2 regions of the Pseudomonas sp. NPDC096917 genome follow, and region 1 is predicted to be linked to the other one. Evidence: predicted binding sites of a transcription regulator. Region 1 holds the regulator's gene; the other holds the start of a gene.
The links. The regulator LexA, encoded in region 1, represses DNA repair genes until DNA is damaged. The targets are predictions, from matches to a motif close to CTGTNTNNNNANACAG.
Positions count from the first base shown of each region.

Region 2: recN (DNA repair protein RecN) is a predicted target of LexA. The motif match lies at 1,470-1,485, and genes of this name have one in related genera.

Region 1 is NZ_JBIWEO010000015.1:97,170-100,583, reverse strand. It holds gene nagZ (beta-N-acetylhexosaminidase) at 1-724, opposite strand, end outside; gene ACIQYF_RS18040 (TetR family transcriptional regulator) at 894-1,601, opposite strand; gene lexA (transcriptional repressor LexA) at 1,863-2,471, shown strand; gene sulA (SOS-induced cell division inhibitor SulA) at 2,483-2,956, shown strand; gene ACIQYF_RS18025 (hypothetical protein) at 3,016-3,249, opposite strand; gene ACIQYF_RS18020 (DUF6586 family protein) at 3,368-3,414, opposite strand, start outside.
Region 2 is NZ_JBIWEO010000031.1:815-4,228, forward strand. It holds gene recN (DNA repair protein RecN) at 1-1,445, opposite strand, end outside; gene grpE (nucleotide exchange factor GrpE) at 1,697-2,263, shown strand; gene dnaK (molecular chaperone DnaK) at 2,364-3,414, shown strand, end outside.

The DNA of each region.
Region 1 (3,414 bases):
CAAATTGCAGTTCGCCACGCAAAATCTCCTGCAACCAGCGTCGCGAGAACCCGGCTGGCTGGCTATCGACTTGCGGGTAAATCACATGCGCAGGCATCACGGCCGCCAGGTGCTTGCTCAAACGGGCAAATGGCACCAGGTCGTGGGCGCGGATCTGCTCAAGACTGCGTTCATCAGTAGGAATGGCTACATGAGAATCAGCCTCTGCCCACCCGTGCCCAGGAAAATGCTTACCCGTAGCAGCCATACCCGCAGCATTCATCCCGCGAATAAAAGCACCCGCCAACAAAGCCGCTCGCTCAGGATCCCCCTCGAAAGAACGAGTGCCCACCACCGCGCTGCGCTGGTAATCAAGGTCCAGTACCGGGGCAAAGCTTAAATCCAGGCCGACGGCCAACACTTCAGTGGCCATGATCCAGCCGCATTGCTCTGCCAGGTACTCGGCATGGGGGTTATCGGCTATCGCGCGCATGGCCGGAAGACGCACAAAGCCCTGGCGCAGACGCTGCACCCGGCCGCCTTCTTGGTCGACGGCCAACAGCAAATCGGGGCGCACGGCACGAATCGACGCACTCAACTCACGCACCTGCCGCGGATGCTCAATGTTGCGGGCAAAGATGATCAACCCGCCCACCTCAGGCTGGCGCAGCAATTGCCGGTCTTCGGCCGTCAGCCAGGTACCGGCGACGTCCACCATCAAGGAGCCTTGCAGGGCACAACTCATGGAAAATCCTTAAGAGAGAAAGCGCTTATTCCCCGGTTCAACGGTGCAGGCACACGCCTGAACGCCACGCACCAGAGAGGCAGCGGCGAATCAATAGACGGGAATAAGTCAGGGCTGGGCATGGCGGCTAGCTTAGCGGAACAAAGCTGCCGCGCCCACCCGCAGGCGGTCAAACCTTGACGGCGACCGGTGGGGTTTTACTGCGGGGACGAAGCTGGGCGTTGGCCATCACCGAGTCCGTGACACCGGTTTGTGCACGCATACCGGCCGCGAGAAATGGCACCATTAAACGCATCACCTGCTCGATTGAAGTATTAACCCCAAAATCGGTTTCTGCGATGGCACGCAAGGCTTTGATCCCCGACATGCTGAACGCCGCTGCGCCGAGCATAAAGTGCACACGCCAAAACAGCTCAATGGGCGGGATCTGAGGCGCAGCTTCGTTCACCAGCACCATATAACGGCGGAAAACCTTGCCGTACATGTCTTCCAGATAGCGACGCAAGTGCCCTTGGCTCTGGCTGAACGCCAAACCCAGCAAGCGCATGAAAATGGACAGGTCATTACCACTGCGCGGCTGAATCACCAGCGCCTGCTCAACCAGCATTTCCAACAGCTCTTCAAGGCTGGGGCGATTTTCGGGCTTGGATTGACGACGCTCCAGCTCGCGATCAAGGTTGGCGCAAAACGGCCCCAAAAAGCGCGAGAAAACCGCCTGGATCAGCGCTTTTTTTGAACCAAAATGGTAATTGACCGCCGCAAGGTTGACCGAGGCTTTGCTGGTGATCAGCCGTAATGAAGTTTCAGCAAAACCTTTTTCCGCGAACAGCTGCTCAGCAGCATCAAGGATACGTTCAACGGTTTCCGACTGGGCCATGGCTACTCCGCCTGACAAAACATTTAAACAGTTGTTTGAAACATACGTTTCGACTTGTAAAAAGTCAAGGCGGCGTATTCGGTTTGCGACCGGGCGGTCTGGCATTTAACCACAGCCCCCGCCAGCAAGGCTTCGCCTGATAAAAGACGGCTCACTCAACCCGCCATTGACCGTCCAGCGGATGGCTGGAAATGGGTGATTGCCAATAAGCCTTCACTGTATATAATCCCAGTCACTGTATAAAAAGACAGAGCGATCACTATGTTAAAACTGACGCCACGCCAAGCTGAGATCCTGGCCTTCATCAAGCGATGCCTGGATGAAAACGGATACCCGCCCACCCGTGCCGAGATCGCACAGGAACTGGGTTTCAAATCCCCCAACGCCGCTGAAGAGCACCTCAAGGCCCTTGCTCGCAAGGGCGCTATCGAAATGACCCCCGGCGCTTCTCGCGGCATTCGCATCCCCGGCTTTGAGGCCAAGGTTGACGAATCTACCCTACCCATCATCGGCAGAGTCGCTGCAGGCGCCCCGATCCTGGCGCAAGAGCACGTCGAAGAGTCCTGCAACATCAATCCGACCTTCTTCCACCCGCGCGCCGACTATTTGCTGCGGGTACAAGGCATGAGCATGAAGGACGTCGGCATCTTTGATGGCGACCTCCTAGCGGTCCATACCTGCCGCGAAGCCCGAAACGGCCAGATTGTAGTGGCCCGCATTGACGACGAAGTCACTGTAAAGCGCTTCAAGCGTGAAGGCAGCAAGGTCTGGCTGATCGCTGAAAACCCGGATTTCGCGCCCATTGAGGTCAATCTCAAAGAGCAAGAGCTGATTATCGAAGGCCTGAGCGTCGGCGTTATCCGCCGCTAAAAGGAGACGCCATGCAGTTCCCACACACTCCGCTACCAGCACAACTCCCTCTGTTCGAAGTGTTCATGGCGCAACCCAGGCCCTGCGCGATCAAAGAAGTACTCGATGCGCCCTGGAGCGCCGAACCTGAAGTCTTCAGTGAGTTGTCGCTGCGCGGTGCTGCCGGAAACTGCCTGAACCTGCTGGCCCCCATGCTCCGCGAATTGAGCGAGCAACAAGACGACCGATGGCTGACCCTGATAGCACCGCCTGCCAGCCTGACTCAAAGCTGGCTGCGCGATGCCGGGTTGAACCGCGAGCGTATTTTGCTCCTGCTACCCAACGGCAACAAAAGCGCCATGCAACTCACCTGCGAAGCGCTGCGTTTAGGTCGCAGCCATACCGTGGTCAGCTGGATAAACCCGTTGACCGTCGCCGCTCGCCAACAACTGATTGGCGCAGCACGTACCGGACATGGGCAAAGCTTGAATATTCGCCTGGGCTGAATACAGGGCTTGTGCGCAACGCTCAAGCCTGTCGGTGACACGCATTGCTCATTAAGTGCCTAGTGCAGGATGCGCGGCCCTTCGTCTTTTTCAAGCTCGCCTTCGGCCAATCGGCCAGCCATCTGCACACCCACGCTGAGCATGGCTTTGGCCACCTCGACGTGTTGACCTTGAAGAAAAGCCTTGGCGTCTTCAGAGAAGTTGAGCGTCACCAAAGACCCCTCGTCTTCAGCCCGGCGCAACTCGATACGGCCGTCTGGCAATTCGACAATTTCTAGAAAGGACGTTGGCATATCAGTTTGTTCTCCACGAAAGCGCGGGATTATATCAGTCATCCTTTGTAATTTTTCCAGGATCTAAGACAGTTTAGTGACTGACTGATGAATGACTGTACAGTTTTATACGCGACCATCAACACTCGTTGAGTCCATCACGAAAGCGAATGGCCAAACCCTTGA
Region 2 (3,414 bases), on a different contig from region 1:
CCCAGGCGGCGCAGTAGCTGGCCGACGATTTCGGCTGTCGGGCCACCAATGCCCACGTCCACTTCGTCGAATACCAGGGTCGGTACACGTGACGTTTGTGCCGTGATGACCTGAATGGCCAGGCTGATACGCGACAACTCGCCGCCAGACGCCACTTTGGCTATCGCTTTGAGCGGTTGGCCAGGGTTGGCGCTGACCAGAAGCTCGACATGCTCCAGGCCGTGAGGCATTGGGTCGTTACTGCTTTGTGGGCGCAGCTCGATCACAAAGCGGCCGCCAGGCATGCCCAGGCGCTGGATTTCTTCTTCCACTGCACTGCTCAAGCGGGCCGCAGCATGACTGCGCAGGTTGCTTAGTTCGCGTGCGCACTCTTGATAGTGGCGGGTGTAAGACGCTAGCTCGTTGGTTAGGCGCTCGATGTTTTCATCGTTCGCGTTGAGAGTTTCCAGTTCGTTGAGCAGGTTTTGTTGCAGGGCGGCAACGTCGGCAGGTTGCACGCGGTGTTTGCGTGCAAGGCTGTAGATCGTGTCCAGCCGTTCTTCGAGGTATTGCAGGCGACTCGGATCCGCATCGAAATGATCGAGGAAGCGATTGAGTTCGCCCACGGCTTCTTCTACCTGAATCTGAGCACTGGCCAGCAGGTCGGTTGCTTCGCTCAATGAGCTGGAGTTGTTATTGACGCTCGACAAGCGATTCAGGCTTACGGTCAGGGCATTGAGGACATTGCCGGAGTCATTTTCGCTGCACTGCTCGACGACCTGGCGGCAAATAGTCAGCAAAGTTTCGGCGTTGGTCAGGTTTTTGTGTTCCTGCTCCAGTTCCTCCAGTTCGTTTTCACCCAGCGACAAGGTTTCGAGCTCTTCGATCTGATAGCTCAGTAGCTGATGACGTGCGCGCTGTTCGTCCCCTGAATTGGACAGGTGCTCAAGCTCTTGGCGGGTCTGGCGCCAACGTTGTGCGGCCAGTTGCACCTGACGAGCCAGGTCGCAGGCCCCTGCATATTCGTCGAGCAGTCGGCGGTGAGTATCGGGTTTTAGCAGCGACTGGTGCTCGTGCTGGCTGTGAATGTCGATCAACAGTTCGCCCAATGCTTTCAAGTCGCCTTGCGGGCAAGGGGTGCCGTTGATGTAGCCCCGTGAACGGCCTTCGGCGGTGATGACCCGGCGCAGTATGCAGGGGCCTTCGCACTCCAAGTCGCGTTCGGCAAGCCAGGCCCGGGCCTCGGGAATGTCTTGCAGGTCGAAGGTGGCCAGAATGTCGGCTTTGTCGGCTCCAGGGCGAACCACGCCACTGTCTGCACGGTCACCCAAGGTGAGACCGAGTGCATCCAGCATGATCGATTTACCGGCGCCAGTCTCACCAGTGATTACACTCATCCCACGATCGAGTTCAAGATCGAGATGTTCAACGATGGCGTAGTTGTGTACGGACAGGTGCACCAGCATGGGAGCCGCTCCAAAACGTAATGTCTGGTTATTTATACAGTGTTTTGTTTCGTGCTGACAATGCCTGCGCTTAGTTCTATTTGCTTTGTTTTCAGGCTTTTTTAGGCAGTTTTGAGTTCGCAGGGGCGCATTTAAGGGTCAAGGAGGTATCTGTTAGTGTTTTTTGGCTCTTGAACCTGAAAATTGCGACCCCATATACCTTGGCAGAAGCGCGAGTCGAGCTCGCGGACGATGTTTGAAAGGAGAAATCTATGGCAGACGAACAGACTATGGATACGCAGAACCAAGAGGCTAATCAGGCCGCCGATGTTGCAGGTGAAGATCTGGTAGCCCGTGTACAGGTGCTCGAAGAGCAGCTGGCTGCTGCTAATGATCAAGCTCTGCGTGTAGCTGCTGATTTGCAGAACGTTCGCCGTCGTGCCGAACAGGATGTTGAAAAAGCACACAAATTTGCATTGGAGAAGTTCGCGGGTGATCTGTTGCCGGTGATCGACAGCCTGGAGCGCGGCCTTGAGCTGTCCAGTCCAGATGACGAGAACATTCGTCCAATGCGTGAAGGGATCGAGCTGACCCTGAAAATGTTCCAGGACACCCTGAAGCGTTATCAGTTGGAAGCCATTGATCCTCACGGCGAACCCTTCAATGCCGGGCTTCACCAAGCGATGGCAATGCAGGAAAGCGCAGACTTGGAGCCCAACAGTGTGCTCAAGGTGTTTCAAAAGGGCTATCAGCTCAATGGTCGCTTACTGCGCCCGGCTATGGTCGTAGTTAGCAAGGCGCCAGCGGCGATTTCGCCATCAATTGATGAGCAGGCTTGAAATCGGTCGCAAGGCCCCCATTTAGAAGTCAAGCGTTAAGTAGTGTCGTAGTTGGTCATCACTGCTGCGGCAACAAAATCCAAATTTAGGGAGAGTTAACATGGGCAGAATTATCGGTATTGACCTCGGGACCACCAACTCGTGTGTTTCGGTTCTGGAAAACGGTAAAGCAAAAGTTATCGAAAACGCAGAAGGCGCACGGACTACGCCGTCGATCGTTGCGTACGCCAATGATGGTGAAATTCTGGTTGGCCAGTCGGCCAAGCGTCAGGCAGTGACCAATCCGCATAACACCTTGTACGCGGTGAAGCGTCTGATCGGTCGTCGTTTTGACGAAGAAGTTGTACAGAAAGACATTCAGATGGTGCCTTACAAGATCGCCAAAGCTGATAACGGCGACGCATGGGTTGAAGTGAACGGCCAGAAAATGGCTCCGCCACAAATCTCGGCTGAAATTCTGAAGAAAATGAAGAAGACCGCCGAAGACTACCTCGGCGAGCCAGTGACTGAAGCGGTGATTACCGTTCCGGCCTACTTCAACGACAGCCAGCGTCAGGCGACCAAAGACGCCGGCCGTATCGCGGGTCTGGACGTAAAACGTATCATCAACGAACCCACCGCAGCTGCTCTGGCTTACGGTATGGATAAAGCGAAAGGCGACCACACTGTCATTGTTTATGACTTGGGTGGCGGTACTTTCGACGTATCGGTTATTGAAATTGCTGAAGTTGATGGCGAGCACCAGTTTGAAGTGCTGGCGACCAACGGTGACACGTTCCTGGGTGGTGAAGACTTTGATATCCGTCTGATCGACTACCTGGTTGACGAGTTCAAGAAAGAAAGCGGCATGAACCTTAAAGGTGACCCGCTGGCGATGCAGCGTCTGAAAGAAGCCGCTGAAAAAGCCAAAATCGAACTGTCTTCGAGCCAGTCGACTGACGTGAATCTGCCTTACATCACTGCAGATGCCACCGGTCCTAAGCACTTGAACGTGAAAATTTCGCGCGCCAAGCTGGAATCGCTGGTTGAAGATCTGGTTCAGCGCACCATCGAGCCTTGCCGTCTGGCTCTGAAAGATGCTGGTATCGATGTTGGCGCGATCAACGACGTGATCCTGGTCGGTGGTCAGACTCGTATGCCGCTGGTACAGA